Regions from separate parts of the Streptomyces lunalinharesii genome, predicted to be linked through region 1. Evidence: riboswitches for the same ligand, from Rfam matches in the RefSeq annotation. Region 1 holds a riboswitch; each other region holds the start of a gene.
The links. A riboswitch is a leader RNA that binds a small molecule or an ion and turns the genes downstream of it on or off. The one in region 1 is predicted to bind cobalamin.
Positions count from the first base shown of each region.

Region 1 (10,201 bases):
GCACGTTCTCCACCGCGGCCCACTGCGGGATCAGCGGGGTGGTGCCGCCGGACTTCTCGGCGGCCGGGGCGGCGGCCGCGGCGGCCGGGTTGTCCTTGGCGGCGCCGGCCAGGGCCGGGGACTTGGGCGTCCAGCCGGATTCCTTCACCATCTGGGCGTCGTTGTCCTTGGAGAGCGCGACCTTCAGGAATTCCTTGGCGAGTTCCTGGTTCTTGCTCATTCCGGCGACCGCGAAGTTGGAACCGCCGAGGAAGACGCCCTCGGGCTTGGCGGCGTTCTCCCCCGGAATGGTGAAGAATCCGATGTCTTCCTTGATCTTCGGATTGGCCTTGATGGCGGTCGCGGCCTCGTAGCCCATGGCGATGAGGGCGCCGGTCTTCCCCTTGGCGAAGACTTCGGCCTGCTGCGGAGTTGCCTCGTCCTTGTTCTTGGGGGCGCTGCTGAACGCCATGTACTGCTTGTAGATGTCCATCGCCTTGGCGACCTTGGGGTCAGCGAAATTGGACACCCATTTGCCGCTTTCCCTCTTCACCAGTTGCGCACCGGTGCCGATGGTCAGGCCGTCGAGGAAGTACCAGTTCTGGCCGGGCAGGTAGAGCGGATCGGCCTCGGTCTTCTGCTTGATGGTGTCGAAGTCGTGGAAGAGTTCGGCGCGCGTGGTGGGGAGCTTGGTGATCCCGGCCTGGGCCCAGATCTTCTTGTTGTACATCACCACGCGGTTGCCGGCGAACCACGGCAGGGCGTACTGCTTCCCGTCCGCCATCGCGGCCTTGTTGAAGGCGTCGTTCCAGTCGGCGCCGATCTCCTTCTTCAGGTCGCCGAGGTCGACCAGGGCACCGGCCTTGGCGTAGGCGGCGGTCTGGGTGTTGCCGATCTCGACGACGTCCGGCGGCGTGTCCTCCGAGAGGGCGGTGCTCAGCTTCTGCTGAATTCCGTTCCACTGCTGGACCTTGAATTCGACCGTGGCGCCGGTCTTCTTCTTGAATTGGTCGGAGACCTGCTTGGTCCATTGTTCCGGATTGGATCCGGACATCACCCATACGGTCAGCTTCTGGCCCTTGAAGCCGTCGGCGCCCGAATTGCTCTTGCCGCTCGACCCACAGGCAGCGACACTCACCAGCATTCCCGCGGCCGCGGTCGCCGCTATGAGCCCACGCTTCATCGCGTTCTCCCCCTCAAGGACGGGTGTGGCTTTAATGGTTTAGACCAGTTCCCGCAGCTTGGCCTAGACCTTTAGGGGTGTCAAGGGTGTATAAGAGTCGCTGTCAGGTCCGTTACCGGACCGACATCTGGCGGGCCGGGGCCCGCGTGGACGCATGGGCACCCCGTCCGTGCCACGATGTGAGCCGCTACGTACGGAGGAGCCGGTGACGGCAGCACGACAGGCATCGGAAAGGCGGGTCATGGACACCGAGGCGGGCAGCGCCGACAGCAGCGGCAGTGGCGCGCGAACCGCCCGGGTGCCCAAGTACTACCGGCTCAAGCGGCATTTGCTGGAGATCACCGAGACCCTGCCACCGGGCACCCCGGTGCCGCCCGAGCGCACCCTCGCCGCGGAGTTCGACACCTCCCGCACCACCGTCCGCCAGGCGCTCCAGGAACTCGTCGTCGAGGGCCGCCTGGAGCGCATCCAGGGCAAGGGCACCTTCGTCGCCAAGCCCAAGGTCTCCCAGGCGCTGCAACTGACCTCCTACACCGAGGACATGCGGGCCCAGGGCCTGGAACCCACCTCCCAGCTGCTGGACATCGGCTACGTCACCGCCGACGACCGGCTCGCCGGGCTGCTGGACATCACCCCCGGCGGCCGGGTGCTGCGCATCGAGCGGCTGCGGCTGGCCAGCGGCGAGCCGATGGCCATCGAGACCACCCACCTTTCGGCCAAGCGGTTCCCGGCGCTGCGCCGCAACCTCGTCAAGTACACCTCCCTGTACACCGCGCTGGCCGAGGTCTACGACGTCCGGCTGGCGGAGGCCGAGGAGACCATCGAGACCTCGCTGGCCACCCCGCGCGAGGCCGGCCTGCTGGGCACCGACGTCGGCCTGCCGATGCTGATGCTGTCCCGGCACTCCCTGGACGCCCAGGGCCAGCCGGTCGAATGGGTGCGCTCGGTCTACCGCGGCGACCGCTACAAGTTCGTCGCCCGCCTCCAGCGCCCGACCGACTGACGCCCGCCGCCCGGCGCCGGCCGACCGTACGGATTCCGAACGGCACGGCGCCCGACCGCCGCCGCGCGCCCCGGGATCCGGTCCGTCCCGGTGGCCGCCCAACTCCCGCGCGGTAACCGCCGCATACCGATATGCGGACAGCTAGTGACGCGCGCCACGACCCTGCCTTAGATTTCCAGCCGGTTGCACAGGAGTTCACGAGGGACGGGAGCCACGGTCATGGCCGAGAACGCCGCACCACCGGACCGCAGACCGGTCGTCACCCCCACACGGGTAGTGGCCGGATTGTGTCTGCTCGCCCCGTTCATCGCGATGCTGTGGGTGAGTTCGTACGCCAGGATCGAGCCGACGCTGATCGGGATCCCGTTCTTCTACTGGTACCAGATGGCGTGGGTGCTGATCTCGACGGTGCTGACGTCCGTGGCCTACAAGCTGGTCCAGCGTGAGCAGCGGGCCCGCAAGGACGGTGCGGCATGACGACTCCCCCGACCACGACGCTCGCCGCGGCCCCCCAGGGCGTCGACGGCGTGGCGCTCGCCGTCTTCGTCTTCTTCTTCCTGGCCGTCACGGTCATGGGCTTCCTGGCCGCGCGCTGGCGCAAGGCGGAGCAGTCCGCCAACCTCGACGAATGGGGCCTGGGCGGCCGCAGCTTCGGCACCTGGGTGACGTGGTTCCTGCTCGGCGGCGACCTCTACACCGCCTACACGTTCGTGGCCGTTCCGGCGGCGATCTACACGGCGGGCGCGGCCGGCTTCTTCGCCGTCCCGTACACCATCCTGGTCTACCCGCTGATCTTCACCTTCCTGCCCCGGCTGTGGTCGGTCTCGCACCGGCACGGGTACGTCACCACCTCCGACTTCGTCCGCGGCCGCTTCGGCTCCAAGGGCCTGTCGCTGGCGGTGGCGCTCACCGGCCTGCTCGCCACGATGCCGTACATCGCGCTCCAACTGGTCGGCATCCAGGCCGTCCTGGACGTGCTGGGCCTCGGCGGCGGCGCGAACGCCAACTGGTTCGTCAAGGACCTGCCGCTGCTGATCGCGTTCGCCGTGCTGGCCGCGTACACCTACTCGTCCGGCCTGCGGGCGCCGGCGCTGATCGCGTTCGTCAAGGACGGACTGATCTACCTGGTCATCGCGGTGGCGATCATCTACATCCCGATCAAGCTGGGTGGCTTCGGCGAGATCTTCCACGCGGCCGGCAAGACGCTCGCGCAGCACGGGCCGACCGGCAAGCCGCGCGGCGAACTGGCCAGCGGCCCGAACGCGCAGTGGGCGTACGCCACGCTCGCGCTCGGCTCGGCACTGGCGCTGTTCATGTACCCGCACTCGATCACCGCGACGCTCTCCTCGCGCAGCCGCAACGTCATCCGCCGCAACACCACGATCCTGCCGCTCTACTCCCTGATGCTGGGCCTGCTGGCGCTGCTCGGCTTCATGGCGATCAAGGCCGGCACGGACACCCGGGGCAACGCCCAGTTGGCGATCCCGCAGCTCTTCGCGGACATGTTCCCCAGCTGGTTCGCTGGCGTGGCGTTCGCCGCGATCGGCATCGGCGCGCTGGTGCCCGCGGCGATCATGTCGATCGCCGCCGCCAACCTCTTCACCCGGAACGTCTACAAGGACTTCCTCAAGCCCCACGCCACCCCCGAGCAGGAGCACAAGGTCGCCAAGCTGGTCTCCCTCCTGGTGAAGGTCGGCGCGCTGGCCTTCGTCCTCACCATGGACAAGACCGTCGCGATCAACTTCCAGCTGCTGGGCGGCATTTGGATCCTGCAGACCATGCCGGCACTGGTCGGCGGGCTCTTCACCCGCTGGTTCCACCGCTGGGCGCTGCTGGCCGGCTGGGCGGTCGGCATGGTCTACGGCACCCTCGCCGCCTACGGGGTGGCCAGCCCGACCCAGAAGCACTTCGGCGGCTCCAACGCCCAGATCCCCGGCCTCGGCGAGATCGGCTACATCGGCCTCACCGCCTTCGTCCTGAACGTCGTGGTGACGGTCGTCCTGACGGTCGTCCTGAAGGCCCTCAAGGCCCCTGAGGGCACCGACGAGACGGTCCCCTCGGACTACACCGCCGACGTCGGCGACGCGAACGTCACCGCCGACCTGCCGCCCGCCACGGCGGAGGCGCCGGCGGGGCGCTGAGCATCGTCAGCCACGGAGGAGGGCCGTCGCGTTCACCGGGAACGCGGCGGCCCTCACCCGTGTGCGGCGCGGTGGCCGCGGAAGGTCACTTCACCCAGTCCTTGAGCGCTTCGGTTTCGAGTGTGATGCCGACGGGGTCCGGGAGATGGAGCGGCTTGCCGTACGGCACGGTGTGGATGTTCTCGTAACGGCCGTCGTCGGGCTCGCTGTAGAGCGTCACCTCGCAGGCTTCGCGGTCGATCAACAGGTAGAGAGGGATGCCGGTCTCCGCGTACGCGCGAGGCTTCTCCACCCGGTCGCGCGTGCCCGAGTCAGAGTCGTACGAAGTGACCTCAACGACCATCAGCACCGGTTCGGGATCGGCCCATTCACCCTGGCCGACGAAGGCGCCACTAGGCGCGAGCACACCGTCCGGGCGGGCCCTGCCGCCGCGATACGCCTGCACTTTCAGTCCCTGGTCCGGATAGAGCCACAGTTCAGGGCGCGCCTGGATGCAGAGCCGCGTCAGCCATTCGATGATCCGACCGTGGTCCCCGTCCGGCACAGCCCTGCTCCTGATTTTCCCGTCGATGAACTCCAACCGAGCGCCTTTTTCCAGGCGGGCGAGTATCCGGGCGACCTCTTCAAAATGCTCGGTCTCCATGATGTGCAGCGGGCTGGCGAGCGCGGTCATGAGGGCTTCTCCCTTCTTTCAACGGACGGAGCAGGGAACGTGGAACCGACGATAGTGGACACCACCGACAGTCACTTCGTGATCACCATCAGCGAAACTCCCCACCGGCCGCCCGGTCGTCGGCACACTGCCTCCATGGACATCACCATCAGGCCCGTCCGCCCGGCGGAGTACGAGGCGGTCGGCGACTTAGTGACCGAGGTGTACCTGGCCGACGGGCTGTTGGCCGGCGGGGCGGACGATCCGTACGCGGCGGTACTGCGGGCGGTGGCGCACCGGGCGGAGCACGCCGAGGTGCTGGTGGCCGCGGGCGGGGCGGACGGGGCGGTGCTGGGGGCGGTGACGTTCGCGCCGCACGGGAGCCCGTACGCGGAGTTGGCCGGGCCCGGGGAGGGCGAGTTCCGGATGCTGGCGGTGCGGGGCGAGGGGCGCGGGCACGGCGTCGGGGCGGCGCTGGTGCGGGCGTGCCTGGCGCGCGCCCGGGAGTCGGGGCTGCGCGCGATGGTGCTGTCGAGCCAGCCGCAGCTGCTGCCGGCGCACCGGCTCTACCGCCGGCTGGGGTTCGCGCGGGCGGCGCAGCGGGACTGGATTCCGGTGCCCGGGGTGACGCTGTGGGCGTTCGCCCGAGAGCTGTGCTGAGGGCCGTGGAACGCCTTCACGACCGCGTTCCGGCGGGGTCCGGGCGGCCCCGCCCTTCGCATACCTGCGGGAATGGTATGCCGGAGCGACACAAGATGTGGGGGTGCATGCGGGGAGCAGCACAAGATGTATGCTCTTCCTCGCTGTCGCCGCAGGGGAATCCGGTGCAAATCCGGGACTGTCCCGCAACGGTGTGAGAGCGCGTTCCACGGCCCGTTCCCAAGGGTTCGGCGGTGCGCTCCCGAGTCCGAGGACCTGCCGACGGCACGTCCGCACCGCCATCGGTGCGGCGTCGATACGTCCGGGCCCCGAGGGATGGGCTGATGGACGCCGCGCGGCCGACCCGCGCACCCCGGTCACCGCGGGGTGTCGCCCTGCCCGCGCGGCTGCCGTCGCACCGCCGTCCCTCCCGGCCCCCGCCGAGTGAGGGAGAGCATCAGGTGACCATCGCGCCAACGGAGCCCGCGTCAGACGCCGAGGTCGTGCAGTCCGCGGTGGCCGCACCTCCCGCGCACGAGGACGGACCGGGCGTCGCCCTGCTGCGGACGCTGACCGAGCTGACCGCCGACCTGACCGCGACCGACCCCGGCAAGGTGGCCGCCGCCGCGCTGCGCGGCCGGCACCCCGGCTCCGACGAAGCGGAACTGCGCGCGCTGGCGACCGAGGCCGCGGCCGGACTGATCGCCGACGAGCCGCAGTACTCCCGGCTCGCGGCGCGCCTGCTCACCCTCGCCATCGCCGAGGAGGCCGCCGGCCAGGGCGCCACCTCCTTCGCGACCTCGATCGCGGTCGGCCACCAGGAGGGCCTGATCGCCGACGTCACCGCGGAGTTCGTGCGCGGCCACGCGGTGCAGCTGGACGCGCTGGTGGACGGGGCCCTGGAGGCCGGCGCCGACGACCGGTTCGGGTACTTCGGGCTGCGCACCCTGCAGTCGCGCTACCTGCTGCGGCACCCCATCACCCGCAAGGTCATCGAGACGCCCCAGCACTTCCTGCTGCGGGTGGCCTGCGGCCTCGCCGAGGACGATTCGCTGCGGGCGCTGGCGGACGTCGCCGAGCTGTACCGGCTGACCAGCACGCTGTCCTACCTGCCGTCCTCCCCCACGCTCTTCAACTCCGGCACCCGGCACCCGCAGATGTCCTCCTGCTACCTGCTGGACTCCCCGCTGGACGAGCTGGACTCCATCTACGACCGCTACCACCAGGTGGCCCGGCTCTCCAAGCACGCCGGTGGGATCGGTCTGTCGTACTCCCGGATCCGTGCCCGCGGTTCGCTGATCCGCGGCACCAACGGGCACTCCAACGGCATCGTGCCGTTCCTGCGCACCCTGGACGCGTCGGTGGCCGCGGTCAACCAGGGCGGCCGCCGCAAGGGCGCGGCCTGCGTCTACCTGGAGACCTGGCACGCCGACATCGAGGAGTTCCTGGAGCTGCGGGACAACACCGGCGAGGAGGCCCGCCGGACCCACAACCTCAACATCGCGCACTGGATCCCGGACGAGTTCATGCGCCGGGTCGAGACGGACGCCGACTGGTCGCTGTTCTCCCCGTCCGACGTGCCCGAGTTCGTCGACCTGTGGGGCGCGGAGTTCGACGCCGCCTACCGGGCCGCGGAGGCCGCGGGCAAGGCCCTCAAGCAGGTGCCCGCCCGGGTGCTGTACTCCCGGATGATGCGCACCCTGGCGCAGACCGGCAACGGCTGGATGACGTTCAAGGACGCCGCCAACCGCACCGCCAACCAGACCGCGGAGCCCGGCCGGGTCGTGCACTCCTCCAACCTGTGCACGGAGATCCTGGAGGTCACCGACGACGGCGAGACCGCGGTCTGCAACCTCGGGTCGGTCAACCTCGCCGCGCACCTGGGCACGGACGGCGAGATGGACTGGGAGCGGCTGGACGCCACCGTCCGCACCGCCGTGACCTTCCTCGACCGGGTCGTGGACATCAACTTCTACCCGACCGAGCAGGCCGCCGCCTCCAACTCCCGCTGGCGGCCGGTCGGTCTGGGCCTGATGGGATTGCAGGACGTCTTCTTCCGGCTCCAGCTGCCGTTCGACTCGGCCGAGGCCCGGGAGCTGTCCACCCGCATCTCCGAGCGGATCATGCTGGCCGCCTACGAGGCGTCCGCCGACCTCGCCGAGCGGCACGGCCCGCACGCGACCTGGTCCGCGACCCGCACGGCCCGCGGCGTGCTGCACCCGGACCACTACCCGAACGCCGAGCCGCGCTGGGCGGACCGTTGGGCGGCGCTGCGCACCCGGATCGCCACGACCGGCATGCGCAACTCGCTCCTGCTGGCCATCGCGCCGACCGCCACCATCGCGTCCATCGCCGGCGTCTACGAGTGCATCGAGCCGCAGGTCTCCAACCTCTTCAAGCGCGAGACGCTGTCCGGCGAGTTCCTCCAGGTCAACACGTACCTGATCGAGGAGCTCAAGGAGTTGGGCCTGTGGGACGCGCGGACCCGGGACGCGCTGCGGGACGCCAACGGCTCCGTCGCGGAGCTGGCCTGGATCCCCGCGGACGTCCGGCACCGCTACCGCACCGCCTGGGAGATCCCCCAGCGCGCCCTGATCGACATGGCCGCGGACCGCACGCCGTTCCTGGACCAGAGCCAGTCGCTCAACCTCTTCATGGCGTCGCCGACCATCGGCAAGCTCAGCTCGATGTACGCGTACGCCTGGAAGCGCGGCATCAAGACCACGTACTACCTGCGCTCCCGGCCGGCGACCCGGATCGCCCAGTCGGCGCGTGCCGCGTCCGTCCCCGCCCAGCTCCCGGTGAGCGACCCCGACGCGGTCGCCTGCTCCCTGGAGAACCCCGAGTCCTGCGAGGCCTGCCAGTAATGTCCACCGCACCCGAGAAGACCACGAACGCCGCCGCGGCCCACACCGCCACCACCGGCGGCACGAAGAACCTCCTGGACCCGGGCTTCGAGCTGACCCTGCGGCCCATGCGCTACCCGGACTTCTACGACCGCTACCGGGACGCGATCAAGAACACCTGGACCGTCGAGGAGGTCGACCTCCACTCCGACGTCACCGACCTCGCCAAGCTGTCCCCGGGCGAGCAGCACCTGATCGGCCGTCTGGTGGCGTTCTTCGCCACCGGCGACTCGATCGTCGCCAACAACCTGGTGCTGACGCTGTACAAGCACATCAACTCCCCCGAGGCGCGGCTGTACCTGAGCCGTCAGCTCTTCGAGGAGGCCGTGCACGTCCAGTTCTACCTGACGCTGCTGGACACCTACCTGCCCGATCCGGACGACCGGGCCGCCGCCTTCGCCGCGGTGGAGAACATCCCGTCCATCCGCGAGAAGGCGGAGTTCTGCTTCCGGTGGATGGACCACGTCGAGAAGCTCGACCAGCTGGAGTCCAAGGCCGACCGCCGCCGCTTCCTGCTGAACCTCATCTGCTTCGCGGCCTGCATCGAGGGCCTGTTCTTCTACGGCGCGTTCGCGTACGTGTACTGGTTCCGGTCGCGCGGCCTGCTGCACGGCCTGGCCACCGGCACCAACTGGGTCTTTCGCGATGAGTCGATGCACATGGAGTTCGCCTTCTCCGTGGTGGACACCGTCCGCGCGGAGGAGCCCGACCTCTTCGACGACGCTCTCCAGCAGCAGGTCACCGACATGCTGACGGAGGCCGTGGAGGCCGAGCTGCAGTTCGCCCGCGACCTGTGCGGCGAGGGCCTGCCGGGGATGAACACCGCGTCGATGCGCGAGTACCTCCAGTGCGTCGCCGACCAGCGGCTGCGCCGGCTGGGCTTCCCCGCCGTCTTCGGTTCGGAGAACCCGTTCTCCTTCATGGAGCTGCAGAACGTCCAGGAGCTGACCAACTTCTTCGAGCGGCGCGCCTCGGCCTACCAGGTCGCCGTCGAGGGCTCGGTCTCGTTCGACGACGACTTCTGATCCCGACCGGCCGTCAGCGTCAACTCCGGCCGCCCGCCCGAATGTGAGCGTTCGATTAGCGGGTGGCCGGAGCGGCAACCGGAGCCCATGCCACCACATCTACCCGGGCATGGAGGTCAGGAAGAGAAGTCGCCGGTACATCGACTACCCCCGCCTGGGCCGCAAGGGGGTGCGCCGCTGGCTGCCGTCGTGGCGCCTGTGGTCGGGCACGTGCACGTTCGTCCTGGCGTGCCTGGGCGGGCTGTTCGCGGTCGTCTACACGAAGATCGACGTCCCCAACGAGAACGCGCTCGCCGGCCGGGAAGGCACCGTCTACTACTGGGCGGACGGCAGCCAGATGGTCACCGTCGGCGCGGTCAACCGGCAGAACGTCAGCCTGGACAAGGTGCCCAAGCACGTCCAGAACGCGGTGATCGCGGCGGAGAACGCCACCTTCTACGAGGACCACGGCGTCTCGCTCACCGGCATCGCCCGGGCCGTGGTGAACATGGTCTCCGGCGGGGACACCCAGGGCGGTTCGACCATCACCCAGCAGTACGTGAAGAACACTTACCTCTCGCCGGACCAGACCGCCACCCGCAAGGTGAAGGAATTCATCATCGCGCTGAAGGTCAACAACCAGAAGTCCAAGTCGGACATCCTGCGGGGCTACCTCAACACCAGCTGGTTCGGC
Region 1 is NZ_BAAARK010000007.1:110,806-121,006, forward strand. Features, by position in the region: gene ABD385_RS13770 (extracellular solute-binding protein) at 1-1,162, opposite strand, end outside; gene ABD385_RS13775 (GntR family transcriptional regulator) at 1,404-2,165, shown strand; gene ABD385_RS13780 (DUF3311 domain-containing protein) at 2,385-2,642, shown strand; gene mctP (monocarboxylate uptake permease MctP) at 2,639-4,306, shown strand; gene ABD385_RS13790 (Uma2 family endonuclease) at 4,392-4,979, opposite strand; gene ABD385_RS13795 (GNAT family N-acetyltransferase) at 5,115-5,618, shown strand; cobalamin riboswitch at 5,743-5,895, shown strand; gene ABD385_RS13800 (ribonucleoside-diphosphate reductase subunit alpha) at 6,059-8,464, shown strand; gene ABD385_RS13805 (ribonucleotide-diphosphate reductase subunit beta) at 8,464-9,528, shown strand; gene ABD385_RS13810 (transglycosylase domain-containing protein) at 9,638-10,201, shown strand, end outside.

Region 2 (10,201 bases), on a different contig from region 1:
GCGACCAGGTTGGCCAGTGTCTGGCTCGCCACCTGCCCCAGACTGTCGCCCGTGACCAGGGCCTGGGCCCCGGTGCGCACGGCCAACACCGAGGCGGTGCGCACCATCAGGCGCCGCTGGGCGACGACTTGGAATCGGCCGGCGCCGGCCACGGCGAGTTGCTTCTGGGCCTTGCCCAGCGCGATGACGTGCAACCGGCCGGCCGGCTGGTAGCGGTTCAACTCGCGGGCGAGGGCGTACGCCTTGTACACCGACGAGGGGTTCGTGTAGGGAGCCCCGCTGAAGTGCACGAAGTCGCAGGCCAGGCCGCGGCGCATGGCACGGTGGGCGGCCACCGGGGAGTCGTAGCCGCCGGACAGCAGGACCAGGGCCCGGCCGCTGGCTCCCACGGGCAGCCCGCTCAGGCTCGAGGACCGGGCGGGCTACACCGCCGCCGTCCATGACTGGCGCGGCCGCCGCGCGGACGTGTACGAGCGGTTGCTGACCGACGAGCTCGCCGCGGGCGAGACCGGCGCGTTCCTGGTGTGGGGCGATCCGGCCCTCTACGACAGCACGCTCGGCATCCTCGCCGAGGTCGAGGCGCGGGGAGCGGTCTCCTTCGCGGTCGAGGTGGTGCCCGGCATCAGCAGCGTCTCCGCGCTCGCCGCCCGCCACCACATCCCCCTGAACCAGGTCGGCCGCCCCCTGCACATCACGCCCGGCCGCAGGCTCCCGGACGTGTGCGCCAACGACGACGGCGACATCGTCGTCATGCTGGACGCCGGCGAAGCGTTCACCCAGTTCGAGGCGGACGACGTCTGGATCTACTGGGGCGCCTACCTCGGTACCCCCGACGAACTCCTCGTCGCCGGTCCGGTGCACGAAGTCGCCGACCGGATCAGGCAGTTGCGCAGCGAGGCACGGGCCCGACACGGCTGGATCATGGACACCTACCTGCTCCGCATCGTCGACACGGACGTCGAGGACGGAGGGGAGTGAGGGTGGTGGCGCCGGCGAGCACGTTCCCCTGCGCAAGGCATCGCGACGGTCACCGTCTTGGTGTGCACCGCCCGAAGCCCAGGGGCGAGGCGACGAACGGAGGAACGTAGTGGCCAGGCATCGCCCGCCACGCCGGATCACGCTCGGCGGCCGTACGGCCGTCGCGCTGCCTCTGGAGGAGTACGAACAGCTGTTGGCCAGTCGGCGCCAGGTCGGTGGTCAGAGCGCACGCCTCCGCGTACTCGCCCAACAGGTCAAACACGACCGGCGGTTCTTCGACGAACTCGCGCAGCTGGTGAGCGATCCCGCGAACAGGTGCTGCCAGGCGCCGAACGGCGATGCCCGGTCCCAGGACGGGGCCGAGGACGGGTGTTCCCTCCACATCGACGAGGAGTCCGGCGTCGCCCCGGACGCGTCCGGCTGCCTGCGCCGTGCGGTCGCGGCGCTGCTCCGACGTCACCGGAGCGAACTCGACTGAGCGGCCCGACGGCAGCCGCCCGGCGCGCCGCCGGGCCGTGGCCTGTTGCCGAACCGCATCGGGCCCCGGACGCACTGCCGGAGCCCGATGCAGGAGCCAGGTGCCTGCCGTGGTGTTCAGTTCGTTCCGGTGGACTTGGCGCTCCAGCGGTGTTCGACCTTGGCCAGGCGCCAGTAGGTCAGGGCGCAGGCCCAGACGACGACGAACAGGCCGACGATGAAGTAGCCGACGTTGTTGAGGTCGAGGGCGGAGACCCAGTCGGTGACGCCGTCCCGCCAGCCGAGGTCGTCGTGCAGGACGCCGACGAGTTCGATGGTGCCGATGACGAAGGCGACCGCGATGGACAGCCCGGTGATGGTGAGGTTGTAGTAGACCTTGCGCACGGGGTTGGCGAAGGCCCAGTTGTAGGCGAAGTTCATGAAGGTGCCGTCGAGGGTGTCGAACAGGCTCATTCCCGCCGCGAACAGCAGGGGCAGGCAGAGGATCGCGTACCAGGGCAGGCCCGCGGCGGCGCCGGATCCGGCCATGACCATCAAGGCCACCTCAGTGGCGGTGTCGAATCCCAGGCCGAACAGCACGCCGACCGGGTACATCTGCCCGGGGCGCTTGATGGACCTGGTCAGGCGGCCCAGGATCCGGTTCATGAACCCGCGGTTGGCGAGGTGCTTCTCCAACTCGTGCTCGTCGAACTGCCCGGCGCGCATGGCCTTGAAGACCCGGTGGATGCCGGCCAGTGCAACCAGGTTGAGGGCGGCGATGAGGTACAGGAACGTGCCCGAGAGGCTGGTGCCGATGACGCCGAGGGTGAAGCGGGTGCCTGAGTTCTCGTCGACGAGGGTGCCGGCGACCTTCGCGCCGGCGGCGATGAGACCGGCCAGTGCCAGTACGAGGGAGGAGTGACCGAGGGCGAACCAGAAGCCCACGGAGATGGGGCGTTGGCCGTCGGCCATGAGTTTGCGGGTGGTGTTGTCGATGGCGGCGATGTGGTCCGCGTCGAACGCGTGCCGCATGCCCAACGTGTATGCGGTGATGCCGAGTCCGACGCCGAAGACCTGCTTGCCGACGGTGTAGTGGTGCGGCGCGACCAGGGTGACCAGGATGGCGAAGGCCACCACGTGCAGGGCGGCGATCGCCGCGAACAGGACCCCCGTGCGTATCCAGTCCGAGCGCTGCCAATGCGGCGGGAGGGTGGATCCGGCGGAGTGCGGCTTCGGGGAGTTTTCCAGCAGGGGCATATCAGGCAGCCTCTCCAGCACCTCGTGGATGGGTCGTCATGCGGTGCCGTGGCCGGTCTCCTGGCTTACGGGTCAAGCGTCCGCGCACCCGCCTTCCCGGGCACGTGATGCCCAGTGGCGCCCGCCGTTCTGGGCGGGAGTGGTAAGAGGACTTCCCGATCACAGTGGCGAGGGCCGCTCCGGTTCCGCACCGGTCTTCCCGAACACCACGGCGGCAAAAACGGTAGGCCGGTAATCGCCCCTCGACAACCTTGCGCAGTTGCGTAAGCTGTGCAACCAGGGGGCGCGTGCGCGCACAAGAGGGCGCACCTTTGAGCCAGCTGTGCACCTCACGACTCACGAAGTGGTCGAAGTGCGCATATCGCTCAACGAGGCGGTCGGGGAGGCCAGTTCAAGGGGACCTCCGCGCCGACGTCCGGACTCCGGCTGGTCCGGCTGGTCCGGCTGGTCCGGCAGCGTGGCGGGGAGGAGACCGGGACGGGGCGGGGGGCAGCCGTCGCCTGCGCTCCACTGCCGCCGTGCCGCCCGGCCGTCCTGCCGCCTCGCGGTCCGTCCTACCGTCTGCCGCCCTGCCGCCCTGCCGCCCTGCGTTCCACCGGGTCGTCGCCCGGTCACGCCATGAGGGCGAACATCACCGCCATGCCCAGGCCCATGGCCGCATGGCAGGCCGGATCGAGCGCACCGCCGACGTGGCGTACGGCCGCCTCCGAACCGTCCGCGCGGCCGGATCGCGCCACGTCGAAGGCATGGGCCAACCAGCGCAGGGCCACTACCGCCAGGACTACGGCGAGCAGAACGGCGGCCAGGCGCTGGCCCGTGCCGGTGAGGTGCATCGTCGCGGCGCCGACGGATGCCGACATGTCCATTCCGGGCATGTCGGCCATGGCTCCCCCACCCCCGGTGGCCGTCATGCCGGAGGGGTCCATCGCGGCGACCATCCACGCCATCGCGCCCATCATCACGACGTGCGGCAGGGCGGCCAAGGACGCCTTCGCCCGGTGCGAGGCGTCGGCGCGGAACAGGGCCGCGCCGGCGAACCACAGGGCACCCGCGACGAAGAGCACGACTTGCGGCCCCGCCGGCAGGTCCATGCCCCACGGCCACACCATCGCGATCATCGCCAGTCCCATGGCGGCGTGCAGCAGGTGGTCCACCCGGTGGGTTGCGGGCTTGCCGGGGGCCAGGCCCGACCACAGGCCGTAGAGCGCGGGGAGGGCGAAGAGCGCGCTGAGCAGCCAGCGCAAGCCGGTCGCGGCGATCACGCGGCCGCCCCGAGGCGTCGCCGACGCACGGCATCGACCGTCAAGTCCACGATGAGGAAGGCCAGTAGGGGCAGTCCGAACAGCGGGAGGAAGTAGCCGACCACGGCGATCACGACCACGGCCGGCGCCAGGACCGCTCCGGGTATCCGGCGCCAGGCACCGCGCGCGGGTGCCCGCCCGAAGGAGGGACCGCCCGAGCGGGTGGGCCGGCGCAGCCACCACATCCGGTACCCCCAGAGGACCATGGCGATCAGGCCGACGGCGAGCAGGGCCAGGGCGATCTGGTTGGCCAGGCCGAACAGCAGACCCATGTGGGCGTCGATGCCCCAGCGGGTCAGCTTGGCCAGGACGGGGTAGTCGGCGAACTTCAGTTTCGCGGTCACCTCGCCCGTGGCGGGATCGACGGCCACCGAGTCCTGACGCTCCGGCCAGGAACGGGTGTTCTCCTTGACGACGTACGCCGATCCGCTTGCGGTGGGCGGTGTGATGACGAGCAGTCCCCGCAACCCGGCGTCGTGCGCGGCGGCGGCCACCGCGTCGATGCCGACGTCCTTCGCGCCGGTGGTCGCGTGCGTGCCGTGGCCGCCCGACGGATGGGCCGTGGACACGGCCGGGGTGCTGCCGCCGAGCGCGTCCTGGAGCGCGCCGATGCTGGCTCCGGCGTGCTGCGACCAGGTCATGCCGGTGGCGGACAGGCCCAGCAGGCCGATCGAGGCCCACAGGCCGACCACCCCGTGCCAGGACAGCGTGCGGCGCCGCCCCTTGGCACCACCGCGCGGCAGCAGAACCCGGCGCAGCCGCTGCCGGGTGCGGGGCGCCCCGAGCCACAGGGCGAGCCCACCCAGCACCTCGACCCACAGCCAACTGGCGGCCAGTTCACTGTAGTTGCGGCCGAAGTCGCCCAGGTGCAGGGTCCGGTGCAGGCTGTCCAACCAGGCACGGACCGGCAGCCACTGGCCCGAGGTCCGCAGCGTGCCGAGCACCTTGGTGTCGTACGGGTCGACGAACGCGGTCAGGGTGTCGCCGTCCGGCAGTCCGGGCTTGTCGAAGACGACCCGTGTGCTGTCCGTGCGGCCGGGCCCGGGACTGACCGACACGACCGTGCCGTCGGGCACCGCCCGCCGGGCAGCGGCCACCTGACTGGCCAGCGAATCCGCTTCTCCCCGCGGCGTGACCGCCAACTCGTGCTTGTAGAGCACCGACTCCAGTTGCGGAGTCGCCGTGTACATCAGTCCGGTCACCGCGGCGACGAGCAGGAAGGGCCCGACGAGGATGCCCGCGTAGAAGTGCAGCCGCAGCAGCAGCGGACGCAGGCCGCTCCAGACTCCCGGTGCGGTGGTCGTCTTGGTGGCCGTCTCGCCTCCGGCGCAGGAGGCTTCGCCCGCGATTGCCGGATCGGTCCCGGCGCCGGCACCGGCGCCGGCACCGTCAGGTGGTACGGATACTTCGTCCGCTGCGACTGACGCGCTGCGACTTTCGGCCATGGCGGGCGCTTCTCCTCCGGGACGTCATCGACCGACCTCTGCGGTCCACAGCAGGAGTCGGGCCGCTGATGACGGGAGTTCCCGCGCATTCGATGTGAGCGTCGCCACACCCCCACCTGACGGGCCGGCATATCGTGGCTTGTCTGGAATTGATCCCCCCGGGGGCGCGGGTCCCACGTGCCGCCGGCCGCTTCGCCTGGCCCGAGAGGGATCAGCTGGAGCGTCGACCCGCAGCTGCCCGCACCAGCGCCCTCCCCCAGTCCCGCATCACATGCTCGGTCCCACCCGGTGGAACACACCTGCCCGTGGGCCGGCTCATGACCACACGGACTCAGTCACCTCGCGCCGGCGTCCTTCCCATGCGGTGGAGCAGTCGTGTCTGTGGGGATGCGTGGCGAGCGAGCGCGCCCTCGGGGGCGGCGAAGAACCGGTGGGTCGTCTCGACAGCGGTGGGTGTTTCCGCCAGGCCCGCGTAGATCTCGTCAAGATGCTCGTCGATCCACGCCACGAGACTGCGGTCGAGGGTGTCGTCCAGGTGGACGGCCCGTGCGAGATCCCATGTGTGGACGGTGCTGTCCGCGATCCGCACGGCAAGTGCCTGCTGGCCGGTCACCGGGCCCAGGGGGTAGTCCAGAATCCGTTGGCGTGCACCGGTCTCCCCGAACGCCCGGGCGCACTCTCGTACGGACCGGGCGTACGCCCCCGATGGGTCCGTGCCCAACGCGTCGGCGTCCCGCAGCCGCAGGAAGTCGGCGGCGGTGCCGCCGTGCAGCAGACTCACGTAGTTGAGGTTCCCGCGCGTCATGTGGTTGACCAACTGCCGAACGTTCCACTCGGTGCAGGGAGTTGGCCGGGACCACTGCTCGGGTCGCACTGCTCGCAGCTTCCGCTCGAACTCGGCGCTGGCCCCGAGGAACCGATCGATGAGCCCTTCAAACGCGTTGACCATGTGGCCCAGGGTGCTCACCGCAGGCGGCCGGGTCCGGCGGATATCGGACGTCGAGTTGGAGTTCTCGACGTGCGGAGGCCGCGCGACGCCCCTCACTCCGCGAACGGTTGGTGCGAGGTGTGCCGTGTCTCACCGGGGTGTGCCGTGTCTCGCCGGGGCGAGCCGCCGGCCAAGGCCCTCGTGGCCGAAGCCACCGGCTCGGGTGGTGCCGGGCGACCGGGTCGCGGTGTACGGTGATCCGCCAACTGCCGCTCCAGGAAGGGGCGGTGGAGCGCACCTCGCAGTGCCCGTACCCCCCACCACCACCCCCGGAGGGCTTCGTGAGGACCGTCAGATCCGTCACGCGTGGCATACCCGCGTTGCTCGCCGCCGCCGCGCTGCTGGCCGTGGCCGTCCCCGGAGCGGCGGCAGTCCCCGAAGCTGTGGCCGCTCCGTACACCGTCACCGCTCCGGACACCGTTCCCACCTCGGCTCCCGTCGCGTTGACGGGCGACGAGCTGGCGACCTCGTGGACCGGACCGCTCAGCACCCGGGGCCGGTACGTCGTCGATGCCGACGGCGACCGCTTCAAACTCCGATCCGGTAACTGGGCCGGTGCTCAGGGGACGTACGGGGGAAGCGGCGACGTCAACGACGTGGCGAACCATCAGGCGCACCAGAAGTCCAACAACATCCCCCTCGGCCTGGACCGCACCCCGATCGGCCGGCTCATGGCCGACTTCCACGGCCTCGGCATCAACAGCATCCGGCTGCCGTTCGCCAACGCGCTGGTGCACGACAAGACCGTGGTACCGGACGCCGCGGTCGCGGCCAACCCGCAGCTCAAGGGGAAGACGCCGCTGGAGGTGTTCGACGCCGTCATCGCGGCGCTGACCTCCGACGGCTTCGCGGTGATCCTCAACAACCACACCACCAGCTACCGCTTCTGCTGCGGCCTGGACGGCAACGAGCGCTGGAACAGCGGGCAGTCGACCCGACAGTGGATCGACGACTGGGTGTTCATGGCCAAGCGCTACCAGGACAACAAGCGCGTGGTCGGTGCCGACCTGCGCAACGAGGTCCGCCGCGACACGTGGGACGACGCCAACTGGGGCTGGGGCGACGAGCACGACGAGTACACCGCCTTCGAGCAGGCCGGGAACGAGATCCTCCAGGCCGACCCCGACATGCTGATCATCATGGAGGGCATCAACTGGCAGGGCATCCCCGCCGCCCCCTTCCCCCACCAGCGCCCGGACCTCAAACCGGTCCGCACCCTCTCCCACACCCTGATCGACTCGAACAAGCTGGTCTACGCGGTGCACTTCTACGGCTACACCGGCCCGGCCAACACCGGCGCCGCCAGTGGCCCGGGAGCAACCGGCGATCCGCGCTACGAGGACTTCACCCCGGACCAGCTCGCTCGGGTGGTGAACGACGAGGGGCTGTTCGTCACCGAGGAAGGCAGGCACTTCACCGCTCCAGTGTGGGTGAGCGAGTTCGGCGCCGCCGGACGCGGCTCCACCGACGCCAAGGAACAAGCCTGGTTCAAGAACTTCACCGACATCCTGGTGAAGAACGACACCGACTTCGCCCAGTGGCCGCTGGTGGGCTGGAGCGACGACAAGGGCACGCCGAACGACAACTGGGCGTTGCTCTCCTACGACGCGACCGGGAAGAAGCTCAGCGTCGAGGACGACGGCGACTGGCGGGCCACCGACTGGAACAAGCTCGTCGACGCCCCCGCCAAGACCGGCCGCATCGCCCCGGCCCACCACTGGAACATCGTCGACATCGATCACGGAGACCGGAACCTCTCCCGCACCATGCTCGCCAAGACGGACTGGAGTCCGGGCAACTCCAAGGGCAACTGTCCCGACCCGGAGCGGCTGATCGGACTCAGTCGCAGCCATGGCCGCGGCCTGTGCACCGACGTGGCCCAGCCGCTCAAGGCAGCGGGCGCCTGGGAAATGGTCAACGACGAGCGCTACGTCAAACAGGGCGACTGGGCCAGCGGCTACGACAAGCTCCAGTGCCCGGTCAACAGCTTCGCGGTCGGCTACAGCATGAAGGGCCCCGCCATGGTCTCCCTGCTCTGCGCGCCCTCCGCCACCCCGCTGCCCACCCAGGGCCGCAGCGTGTGGTTCGACCGGGGCGACAACCGCCCCGCCACCGGCGGCGCCAAGGGCAGTGACTGGGCCGCGAACGACTACAAGGGCCAGTGCGCCGACGACGAGTACGTCGCCGGCGTCGCCATGACCTGGAAATCCCTCCAACTCGGCCGACCCGACGCCCTGCTGTGCCGTCGCCTCCCCTAGCCGCCGTGGCGCGGTGCGGCGGTCGACGGTGACCGTCCGCCGGCCATGCGGCAGCTCGGCCGATCCTTCGGCTCCGTGCGGTACGAGACGGTGCTGCCGGCGGCTGGCGGCTGGCGGCTGGCGGCTGGCGGCTGGCGGGCCATGCGTATTGCGGATCGGCGCAGTCCGCGACCGTACCCAGGAGTTCGTCGACGGGTTCACTCCATCGGCTGCCCTCCAGGGGCAGCACAAAACAGCCGTCCGCATGTTTGTTCCATGGACACCACGCGCATGAACCGCCAGAAGAAGCCCGGTCTGCGAATATTCGCGATCAGCGCCGCCTTGGGCAGCGCTCTCCTCGCAGGGGTACCCACGGCCGCCGCGGCCACGACCGTGCAGCAGGCCCCTCAGATCGCCAAGCCGCTGCCCGCCAGCCTCCCCCAGGACGGTCCGGGGGATGGTCGACGCGAAGGAGGGGACCCCTGGGCCTTCCTCCTCCCGGCCGGCCATCACCACGGCGGCGACGGGGACTGCAGGGGACTCGTCGTCCTCCTCTGCGCCTGACGGGAAAGGCCCGAGAGCGCCGCTCACGTCTCGACAGGAGAGGTGCAGCGGCGCAGCGGCGCTTCCCCGGACCGGCCCCCTGCTGGTTCCGCTCCCCAGCACGTCGTCGACGATCCGCGCCGTGCCTGGTACCGCCCGCAGCTGCGGGCCCACCAGGCACGGCGCGGATCGTCGTGGGGCTGAACGGGCATGAACGGGCATCGTGGACGAGCAGGGTGCGCCCACCCATCAGAGGACCCGTTGCTCCCCCTCTCAATCCGACGATCGACTGACTCTCCGCACCCGCGCCAGCACGCACGCTTGGGGCATGAACGAGGATTTCGCCAAGAAGATCAGCAATTCGGCCGTCGCGGCGGCGGTTCCCCTGCCGCAGCGCGAGCACTACGAGATCACTGTCAGCGACCAGACGCCGCGCGCTCTGGTGCTGACGTCGAAGGGGGTCTCCGGGTGGTTCGAGGAAGTCCCGGTCGGAGGGCACGTCCTGCGCCATCGGCGGCAGCCGCAACGGGAACACGCTCATCATGCTGCAAGCGGCCACGGATCCCCGCGTGATGGGCAGGTGAGCGAAGCGCGTTCGGTCGCTGCCTGGGGCTACGGGGGGCGACACGGGGGTTGAGGGACACTCGTGAGCCGCGGCTCGATCTACGAGCCGCGGACGACACCTGCCTCCAGCGCCCGCGTGCCTGGTTCAGGACTCCAGCGCCCACGTGTCTGGTTTCGAGGCGTCGCCGGCTGGCAGCTTCGTCCTACTCGGCAGGGGCGAGCCGTGCGGTGCCCGCGCGATCACTTCTCCACCCATCGGCCGAGGGAGCCATCGGCAGTTCTCCCTACGGCGCGACTCTCCGAATCCCCCGTCGGGCCGATGCCCAGGCACCCCTCCCACTCATACCGTGATGGCGGAACCGCTGGACGGCCTTCAGCGATCGCCAGTAAGGAGCTCGCCATGATGGACCGCGCATGCGCCGTGCTGCGCCG
Region 2 is NZ_BAAARK010000006.1:305,568-315,768, forward strand. Features, by position in the region: partial or broken gene ABD385_RS12760 (tRNA sulfurtransferase) at 1-416, opposite strand, end outside; partial or broken gene cobF (precorrin-6A synthase (deacetylating)) at 412-978, shown strand; gene ABD385_RS12770 (hypothetical protein) at 1,088-1,456, shown strand; gene nicT (Nickel transporter NicT) at 1,573-2,691, opposite strand; cobalamin riboswitch at 2,725-2,917, opposite strand; gene ABD385_RS12780 (DUF5134 domain-containing protein) at 3,303-3,953, opposite strand; gene ABD385_RS12785 (PepSY-associated TM helix domain-containing protein) at 3,950-5,437, opposite strand; gene ABD385_RS12790 (TIGR03086 family metal-binding protein) at 5,769-6,386, opposite strand; gene ABD385_RS12795 (glycoside hydrolase family 5 protein) at 6,707-8,683, shown strand; gene ABD385_RS12800 (hypothetical protein) at 8,939-9,226, shown strand; gene ABD385_RS12805 (hypothetical protein) at 9,534-9,842, shown strand; gene ABD385_RS12810 (IclR family transcriptional regulator) at 10,170-10,201, shown strand, end outside.
Region 2: it holds a riboswitch for cobalamin, as region 1 does, so the genes downstream of both, nicT (Nickel transporter NicT) here and ABD385_RS13800 (ribonucleoside-diphosphate reductase subunit alpha) in region 1, are expected to answer to the same signal.

Region 3 (10,201 bases), on a different contig from region 1:
CGACGGACCGGCCGTGGCCGCCCGCCGTGCACCGCATGGTCGACGTGCAACGGGCCCGGATCGCGGGCCTGCTCGACGGCGACCCCGAACGCACCGCGCTGCTGCCGGACACCGGTCCCGTCGCCCCGCGCACCGCCGTCCTCACCGCGCACGACGCCCCCGCCGCGCCGCCGCGCCGCCGACGCACCGCGGCGTGGGTGGCGGCGGCCGGGGTGCTGGCGGTCGCTGTCGGCACCGGCGGCTACCTGCTGCTGAACGGCGGCGGCAGTGCCGGCGTCCCGGACAAGTACGTGACGATGCCGGTGTGCTCGGAGGTCGCGGCCAAGCTCCCGCTGCACACGGAGCGGCGCAAGGACAAGGACCGCTACCAGGAACAGGGCGACGGCGCGAAGACCGAGTGCTCCTGGTTCGACCGGGACCAGCCGCAGGCGGACGGCTGGAACTACACCCCCAGCGCCGACGTCTCGTGGGAGCTGATGCGCACGCGCTCCGACGGCAGCGGCACCGAGCGGCAGCAGCAGGACTTCGCCGACGGCGCGAAGTCCGAGTTCCCGGAGACCGGGCTCGGTTTCGGCGACGAGGCGTACTGGACGACCGGCGCCCCCGGCACCGCCCGGCCGAGCTGCCAGCTCAACGTCCGCGACGGCAACCTCGTGGTGCGGGCCTACCTGTCCCGCGCCCGGCACCCCGCCTGCGAGGCGGAGGCCCGGAACCTCGCGAGGACGGCGTTGGCGGCCATGCCGCCGCGGGCGTCCTGAGCCGCCCCGGCGGGACGGCCGTGGGGTCCGCCAGCCGGGGCGCGCCGCGGGATCAGTCCCAGAAACCGGCGTGCACCTCGCGGGCCTCGGGGAGGTCGACCGGGCCGACGACCGCCAGGGGGCGCTGTCCCGCCGCGAAGACGTCGCGGCAGGGCAGGGCCATGGTGGGGTTCTTCTCGTCGGCGCCGGTCATCGCCAGGAGCCCGTCCTCGCCGAGCGCGTAGACGACCCGGCCGACGTTGCCCCAGTAGATCGCGCCCGAACACATCGCGCACGGTTCGGTGCTGGTGTAGAGGGTGCAGGCGCGCAGGAAGTCGGCGTCGTACCGTGCGGTGGCCAGGCGGACGAGGTTGGTCTCGGCGTGGCCGGTGGCGTCGCGTTCGGTGGTGACGGTGTTCTCGGCCTCCAGCAGGACCGCTCCGTCGGGACCGGTGAGCAGCGCGCCGAACGGGTGGTTGCCGGCCGCGCGGGCGCGGCGGGCCACGGCGACGGCGGTGCGCAGCAGCGCGACGTCGGTGGCGCCGGCGGTCGGGTCGGTACGGTGCGGGGCGGCGGTCATGCCGGAAACTCCTCGGGGTGTGCGGGGGGGGATGCGTCGGGCGGCGGGCCGCCCTGTCGGGGGCCGCGTCTGCCGCGCTTCCCACCCTCGGTCCGCGGCAAACCCGTCCCCTGGTTGTCCCATCTCACCTTCCGCATTGTGGACGGCTCACGGTGGTTCGCCGGCCCGCACCGTAGGGTGAACGGTGCAGCTGGTTCGCCCCGTCCGCCAGGCGGGAGCGTCGCAAGAGGGAACCCGGTGGGAATCCGGGACTGCCCCGCAGCGGTGAGTGGGAACGACCGCCGTCATACGCACTGGGCCCGACGTACGGGGCCCGGGAAGCGACGGTCAGTAGGAGTCTCGTGGAGAACACGAGGCGCGCCCGCGAGTCCGAAGACCTGCCAACTGCCCGCGCGCGAAGCATTCGTGCGCGGACATCCCGGTGACCTCGTGGGCGGGTCGGCGTACACACCAGGCGGACCAGCGCGCCCCGGGCGGGCGTCGGGCACCGCCGGGTTCGTCACCCTTCGCGCTCTCGTCCCGTCGCCGGGACCTCAGGGATTCATCTCGCGAAGGAGATCTCCGTGACCGTCAAGCCCGAAACCGTGACCGCACGGGCCACCGTGTACGGCTACCCCCGGCAGGGACAGCGCCGGGAGCTGAAGCAGGCCGTCGAGGGCTACTGGAAGGGCCGCGTCACCGCGGACGCCCTGCGCGCCACGGCCGCCGAGTTGCGCCGCGGCAACTGGCAGGACCTGGTGGACGCCGGCATCCACGAGGTGCCGACCGGCGACTTCTCGTACTACGACCACGTGCTGGACACCAGCGTCATGGTCGGCGCCGTCCCGGAGCGCCACCGCGCCGCCATCGAGGCCGATCCGCTCGACGGCTACTTCGCGATGGCGCGCGGCACGCAGGACGTGGCGCCGCTGGAGATGACCAAGTGGTTCGACACCAACTACCACTACCTCGTACCCGAGTTGGGGCCGGACACCGCCTTCGTCGCCGACTCCGGCAAACAGGTCGCGGAACTCAAGGAGGCCCTCGCACTGGGCCTGACCCCCCGCCCCGTGCTCGTCGGCCCGATCACCTATCTCCTGCTGTCCAAGCCCGCCCCCGGGGTCGCCGCCGACTTCGAGCCCCTGACGCTCCTGGACCGCCTGCTGCCCGTCTACGCGGAGGTCCTCGCCGACCTGCGGGCGGCCGGCGCCCAGTGGGTGCAGCTGGACGAGCCGGCCCTGGTCCAGGACCGCACCCCGGCCGAGCTGAACGCCGCCGCCCGCGCCTACCGCGACCTCGGCGCCCGCACCGACCGGCCCCAACTCCTGCTCGCCTCCTACTTCGACCGGCTCGGCGACGCCCTGCCGGTACTGGCCAAGGCCCCCGTCGAGGGCCTGGCACTGGACTTCACCGAGGCCGCCGCCGGCAACCTCGACGCCCTGGCCGCCGTCGGCGGACTCCCGGGCAAACGCCTGGTGGCCGGCGTCGTCAACGGCCGCAACATCTGGATCAACGACCTGGAGAAGTCGCTGGCCACCCTCGGCACCCTGCTCGGCCTCGCCGACCGCGTCGACGTGGCCGCGTCCTGCTCGCTGCTGCACGTGCCCCTGGACGCCACCCTCGAACGCGACGTCGATCCGCAGATCGCCCGCTGGCTGGCGTTCGCCAAGCAGAAGACCACCGAGCTGGTGACGCTGGCCCGCGGCCTGTCCCAGGGCACCGGCACCATCACCGCCGAACTCGCCGCCAACCGCGCCGACCTGGCATCCCGGGCCGGCTCGCCGATCACCCACGACCCCGCCGTGCGGGCCCGTGCCGCAGCCGTCACCGAGGCCGAGACCCGCCGCTCCCAGCCCTACCCCGAGCGCACCCTCGCCCAACGCGCCCACCTCAAGCTGCCGCTGCTGCCGACCACCACCATCGGCTCGTTCCCGCAGACCGGCGAACTGCGCGCCGCCCGCGCCGACCTGCGCGCCGGCCGCATCGACACCGCCGGCTACGACGAGCGCATCAAGACCGAGATCCAGGAGGTCATCTCCTTCCAGGAGAAGACCGGCATCGACGTCCTGGTCCACGGCGAACCCGAACGCAACGACATGGTCCAGTACTTCGCCGAACAACTCACCGGCTACCTCGCCACCCGACACGGCTGGGTCCAGTCCTACGGCACCCGCCACGTCCGCCCGCCGATCCTGGCCGGCGACATCTCCCGCCCCGAGCCCATGACCGTCCGCTGGACCACCTACGCCCAGTCACTGACCGAACGCCCCGTCAAGGGCATGCTCACCGGCCCCGTCACCATGCTCGCCTGGTCCTTCGTCCGCGACGACCAACCCCTCGGCGACACCGCACGCCAAGTCGCCCTGGCGCTCCGCGACGAGGTCGACGACCTGGAGGCGGCCGGCACCTCGGTCATCCAGGTCGACGAGCCCGCACTGCGCGAAACCCTGCCCCTGCGGGCCGCCGACCACGCCGCCTACCTCGCCTGGGCCACCGAAGCCTTCCGCGTGAGCACCGCCGGCGTGCGGCCCGACACCCAGATCCACACCCACATGTGCTACGCCGAGTTCGGCGACGTCGTCCAAGCCATCGACGACCTCGACGCCGACGTCATCAGCCTGGAAGCCACCCGCTCCCACATGCAGGTCGCCCGCGAACTCGCCGCCCACGGCTACCCCCGCGAGGCCGGCCCCGGCGTCTACGACATCCACTCCCCCCGCGTCCCCAGCGCCCAGGAAGCCGCCGACCTCCTGCGCACCGGGCTGGAGGCCATCCCCGCCGAACGCCTGTGGGTCAACCCCGACTGCGGCCTGAAGACCCGCGACTGGCCCGAGGTCCAGGCATCCCTGGCGAGCCTGGTCACCGCGGCCCGGACGGTGCGCGCCGAGCTGTAGGCGCGTCCTGCGGCCACCGCGCGCCTGCCCCGGTCGTCGTGACCGGGGCGGGCGCCGGCGCGTTCGGACCGTCCGGCCCGGGCGGGCCGTCAGCCGGTGTGGCGGATCCGCAAGCGGTCGGGCTCCGCCGGATCCCGGTCGACGACCTGGACCGGCGCCCCGCCCCCTTGCCACCCGCCGACGCCCGGCGTGCGGGCGAACCGGATCGGCCCGCGGGTGCCCTCGACCTCGACGCGCGGCCAGGCCCCGGCGATGCGCGCCCGCTCCAGGCCGTGCGAGCGCAGCACTTCGGCGAGGACCGTGACCGTGTCGTAGCCCTCGAAGGCGACGAAGGAGGGCGGCTCGGCCAGCCGCTCGCGCAGGGCCGCCGCCACCCGCGCGCCGAGCGGTCCGAGGCGCTCGGGCAGGTAGCGCAGGAACGGGATCGCGGCACCGTCCTCGCCGAGCGACGCCGCCCACGAGGCGAACTCCGGTTGCCCGGCCGGAGCGCCCATCAGGAGCCCGGCGAGCCGCTGGTCCCGGCGGACGGCCCGGACGAGCGACACGGCCGGCTCCGGGTGGCCGACCAGGAGCAGCAGGGCCGTCGCGCCGTGGTCGACGAGTGCGTCGCACATCTGGGTGGGGGCGAGCGCGTTCGCGTCGAGTTCGACGACGTCACCGCCGTGCGGCGCGAGGTGGTCCCGCAGGATGCGGGCCCCGGATGCCCAGTAGACGCTCGGCACGGCCGCCACGGCGATGCGGCGGTGGCCCGCGCCGAGGAGGAAGTCCGCATAGACCCGCCAGCCCCGGGACTGCGGCGGGGCCAGGCGCGCGACCCATGGCGTCGGCCGGTCGGTGAGGGCGTCGAGCACCGCCGACGAGCAGAGGAACGGCAGTCCGAGGGCGTCGGCCGTGGTGGCCGCGGCCCGGGCCACGACGCTGTGGTACTCCCCCACGACGGCCGTCACGCCCAGGCGCGCCAGTTCCTCGACGGCCGCCGCGGCCCGCTGCGGATCGGCCGCGGTGTCCCGGACCACCAACTCCAGCGGCCGTCCGCCGATCCCGCCGGCGTCGTTGACATCGCGAGCGGCCAATTCGAGCCCGGCGAGCAGGTGGTGGCCCGCCTCGGTCCAGCCGGGCCGGGTGAGCGGAGCGAGGGCGCCGATCCGGACGGGTGCCGCGTCGGTCCGGCGGACTCCGGCTGGGGCGGGTGGTGGCGTGTTCATGCGGCTGCTTCTCCCGAACGACGAGGCGGCGGCAGGGTGCTCGGCTCGCGGGGCGGCAGGGCACGGCCGTGCGCGCGGGTGCCGTCGCGCCGTGCCGGGCGCACCTGGGGGACCATGCCGGACATTGCATCCAGCGCCCTCGTCCACCGGCAACCCATTAAGCGTGGCGCTGAACTGCCGGGCCGCCGGGCGGTGTCCCGGGCGCCGTGCCAACTCGCGGATTCCGCCCCCTCGATGGCGGTGAACCGGCGGATTCCGCGCATCGTGCGGATGCTATTTTTGCCCCGGCCAGGCAGCGAACGGCCAGGTCCAGGAGGTGTGCGATGGCCCGGCGACCGAGCGGACGGTCTGCGCGCACGCGAAGCCGCGCCGGTTGCGGCGCGCGCACGGGACGGACCGATACCCGTACGCGCCCCCTCCGGTGCAGGGCCGGCGCCTGCCGCAGGAACGCCACCGTCCCGTGCCGGAAGCAGGAGGAACTCCCACGTGACCAGCCGTGTCATCCTCGTCTCCCCCGCGAGCAACCCGGCGTTGCGGCGGGCCCGCTTCGACGAAGGCGCCCCGCTCGATGCCGCCGGGGCGGCCCGGGCCGCCGCGGCTGCCGGCTCGCTGCCCGCCGCCGACCGGGTCCACGTCTCCCCCACCGTTCGCTGTCGGGAGACCGCCGCGGCGCTCGGCCTCGCCGGTCCGTCGGGCCCGGAGGCGGAACCGGCCGCTTGGGACGTGGGCCGTTGGCGGGGGCGGACGTTGGACGAGGTGGCGGCCGCGGAGCCCGCGGAGCTGGCGCTGTGGCTGTCCGATCCGGGCGCGGCACCGCACGGCGGTGAGTCGGTGCGGGACCTGTGCGCGCGGGTGGCGCGGTGGTGGGCCGACTGTGGCGGGCACGACGGGCGGACGGTCGCGGTCGTCGAACCGGAGGTCGTCCGGGCCGTGGTGGTCGGCGTGTTGGGGGCTCCCGAGGCCGCGTTCTGGCGGATCGACGTGCCTCCGCTCACGGCGACCGAGTTCACCGGCCGATCCGGGCGCTGGAACCTCCGGCTCGGGCGTGCCCTGGACGCGCCCGACGAAGCGGACGCCCCCTGACGCCGATTGTCTACGCCGATTGCCGGCGAGACGAAACCCCGGAGCCGGCCCGGCAGGGTCAGGTGCCGGCGCTCAACGCGGGCTGCGCCGACTCCGGTAGGCCGCGACGCTGGCCCGGTGCGAGCAGGTTCGGGTGCAGTACTGCTTCGAGCCGTTGCGCGAGAGGTCCACGAAAGTGGCCCGGCAGGTCGGCCCGGCGCATACGCCGAGACGCGCGGGACCGAGCGTGGCGATCACGGAGGCCAGTGCGCTGAGCGTCGTCGCGGCAAGGTGCGCCGAGCAGCGGTCGGTGTCGGAGGTCACCTCGGTCCACCAGCGGTCGTCCTCGTGGCGCAGTACCGGGGTGGCGCGGCTGCGACGCAGACCGTCGTTGATCAGAGCCGCAGCTTCGACCGCGTCCGCGTTCGCCCGTTCGAGCACCGCACGCACCGTCTCGCGCAACGCGCGGACTTCCGCCAGGTCGGCGCGGGTGAGATGCCGCGGACCGGTCCCCTGGTTCGCGGCCGAACTCGGAGGCTCAGCCGCGGGGTGGTCGTCAAGGAAGTCCTGGAGCTGCTCCACGGTCTCCAGCGCGTCCTCTCCCTTGATCGGCCTCAAGGTGTTGGCCAGGTCGACGGCCGTCTGGACCACCAATGGACTGTAATACGCATTCTGCATTTGACGTATCTCCTCACTGCTCCATAATGTTACACGCAAAGGAGCTTTAGCATGTCACAACGTACCTGGCAGGGGACGACGCCGCAGACGATCACGTCTGGAGCGGCCCCGGCACCGGAGCGATCCGATGCCCCGGACGGGCGTCGGCTGGGGCTGACTTTGGGGATGCTGGTGCTGCCGATGTACGTGGCACTGGGAGCGCCGTCGGTGGCCCTGCCGGCCATCGGCCGCGCGCTCGCGGTGCCGTTCGGGGCCACCGCATGGATTCTCGCCGCGTGGTCGCTGACCTCCGCGCTCGCGATGCCGGTCGCGGGTCGGCTGCTGGTCCGGTGGAGCCCCTTCCAGGTCCTCGTCGCCGGGGTCGTGGCGCTCGCCGCGGGCTCCGCGCTCGCCGGAGTCGGGCCGACACTGTCCGTCGTGATCGTCGGCCGACTGATCGGCGGCGCCGGGGCGGGCGCGACCGTGATCGCCGTCTTTGCCGCGGCCACCGCCCTTCCCGGGCGGCAACGGATCCGCGCCCTGGGAATCATCGCGGCCGCCAGCGCGACGGCGTCGGGGTGCGGAACACTGTTGGGCGGGGCGGTGACCGCATGGCTCGGGTGGCGTGCCGTGCTCGCGATCCCGGTCCTCGCGCTGCCCCTCCTGCTGGCCGCGTTGCCGAGCAGGCGCGCGCTGACGCGGAGCGGTGGCGGCGAGCGCAACGGCTCGACCGGGCGACTCGACATCGTCGGCGCGGCCGTGCTGTCGGTACTCGCCGGCTCCTTGATCACGTTGCTGCAGGCGCACTCGGTCGGCCTGCCCGCTCCGGTCACGCTCGTCGTGGCTGCCGCCGGGGCGCTCGCCGCCGTGGGACTGTGGCGGCGCGTGCGAAGCACGCCCGACGGGTTCGTGCCTAGGCGGGTGATCGCATCCCGCGGCTTCCTGGCGGCCGGGCTCATCGGTGGGACCGTCTTCGCCGGCTACTACGGGGTGCTGTTCCGCGCCCCGTCCCTGATCGAGCAGGCCACGGGCGGTGGCCCCCTGGAAGCCGGCGTGCTCTTGGTCCCGGCCGCCGCCTGCTCGGTGCTGGCCGGGCGGCTCGTCGGCACCTTGACCGACCGGTTCATCGGCTGGCAGGTGTCGGCCGGGCTTGCGGCACTCACCGTCGTCGGCGTGCTCGTGGTCGCGATCTTCACCGGGCCGATCCCCGTTGTCGTCGGCATGGCGTTGACCGTGTGCGGGTTCGCCGGCGCCCAAGCCGTACTGGTGAGCCTCGCGCCGGACCTGGTCGGCGCGGACGACCGCGACACCGCACTGGGCCTGCTCAACTTCATGAACGCCCTGGGTGGCGGGATCGGTCCGGCCGCTGTCGCGGGTCTGTCCGGCATCGTGCCGGTGCCGGTGGCCCTCGCCGTGCTCGCGGCACTCCCCCTGGCCGGACTCGTCCTCAGCCTGACCCGGCGCCCTACCGCCGACCGCCGCCCCGAACCCGACGCCACGCGTGGGAGCCCGCGATGACGGTCCACCCGCAACTGATCCGATAACGCCTTGACCAGTAAGGAGCCTTGCCATGTCCGCCGAGCCGTTCGAGGTCAGCATCACCGAAGCCGAGATCGCGGACCTGCGGGAACGATTGCGACGGACACGGTGGCCCGAGCGCGAGCCGGTGGACGACTGGTCACAGGGTTTGCCGCTGGCGTACGCGCAGGAGCTCTGCCGCAGCTGGGCCGAGGACTACGACTTCGGGTTCGCCGAGCGGCTGAACGCGTTCCCGCAGTACCGCGACACGATCGACGGGCTGGGCATCCACTTCCTGCACGTCCGCTCGCCGGAGCCGGACGCGTTCCCGCTCGTGCTCACGCACGGGTGGCCGGGTTCGGTACTCGAGTTCCTACAGGTCCTCGGCCCGCTGACCGACCCGCGCGCGCACGGCGGTGACCCGGCGGACGCGTTCCACGTGGTCGCGCCGTCGTTGCCCGGGTACGGCTGGAGTGACAAGCCCTCGACGACCGGGTGGGGCATCACGCGCACCGCGCGCGCCTGGGACACGTTGATGGTCTCGCTGGGTTACGCACGGTACGGCGCGCAGGGCGGTGACTGGGGTTCGGCGGTGTCCGGCGCGCTGGGCGAGGTGGCGCCCGAGCGGGTCGCCGGCGTGCACCTGAACCTGGGATCCGTGGCGGCGGGCACGTTCGACGACCCGACGCCCGCGGAGCTGGCGAATCTCGAGGCCGAGAAGGAGATGCAGCGCACCGGCCGGGGGTACTCGGCGATCCAGGCGACCCGACCGCAGACGCTCGGCTACGGCCTCACCGACTCCCCGGCGGGGCAGGCCGCCTGGATCGCCGAGAAGTTCTGGGCGTGGACGGACAACGACGGCCATCCCGAGGACGCGTTGTCGCGGCAGACGATCCTCGACGAGATCTCCGTCTATTGGTTCACCGCGTCGGCCACGTCGTCGGCGCGCCTGTACTGGGAGAGCTTCGCCAACTTCCGAGACAAGGTGACCGCGCCATCCGGGCTGTCGGTCTACCCGCGCGACATCACCCGCCCGTCGAGGCGGGAGGCCGAGCTGCGCTTCACCGACCTGCGCTGGTTCGAGGAGCTGCCGCATGGTGGCCACTTCGCCGCGCTGGAGCAGCCGGAGTCGCTGGTCAAGCAGGTGCGCGGGTTCTTCCGCCTGTTCCGCTGACGGTCCGTGCCATCCCCTGGGAAGCCCGCGCCCGGGGGATGCTGCGTCCAGGTCCCGGAAGGGGCGCAGGCACGTTCTCCCCGGGAACGCCAGAGGGCCCCCCGACGGTGTCGGAGGGCCCTCTCGGTACGGGCGGTGTCACTGTGGGGCGGGCACCGCCGCCCCGGGTGCGGCCGTCGCGGGCCGGGGGTGCAGCAGGCGTTCGGCGAGTTCGCCGAAGAGCAGCCCGAACGCGCCCCAGAGGGCGGTCTGGATGGCCAGGGCGCCCAGCCGGAACCGCCACAGCAGCGCGGCCGGGAAGTCCTTCGGCACCTCGTTGATGACCGGGAGGAAGGCGTACGCCAGCCCGACCGCCACGGCGAAGGCGGCCACCGCGACGACGGTCGCCCACCAGG
Region 3 is NZ_BAAARK010000060.1:11,216-21,416, reverse strand. Features, by position in the region: gene ABD385_RS38690 (serine/threonine-protein kinase) at 1-758, shown strand, start outside; gene ABD385_RS38685 (nucleoside deaminase) at 811-1,317, opposite strand; cobalamin riboswitch at 1,492-1,716, shown strand; gene metE (5-methyltetrahydropteroyltriglutamate--homocysteine S-methyltransferase) at 1,881-4,190, shown strand; gene ABD385_RS38675 (ABC transporter substrate-binding protein) at 4,280-5,395, opposite strand; gene ABD385_RS38670 (histidine phosphatase family protein) at 5,882-6,478, shown strand; gene ABD385_RS38665 (CGNR zinc finger domain-containing protein) at 6,551-7,108, opposite strand; gene ABD385_RS38660 (MFS transporter) at 7,187-8,632, shown strand; gene ABD385_RS38655 (epoxide hydrolase family protein) at 8,685-9,806, shown strand; gene ABD385_RS38650 (CbtA family protein) at 9,945-10,201, opposite strand, start outside.
Region 3: it holds a riboswitch for cobalamin, as region 1 does, so the genes downstream of both, metE (5-methyltetrahydropteroyltriglutamate--homocysteine S-methyltransferase) here and ABD385_RS13800 (ribonucleoside-diphosphate reductase subunit alpha) in region 1, are expected to answer to the same signal.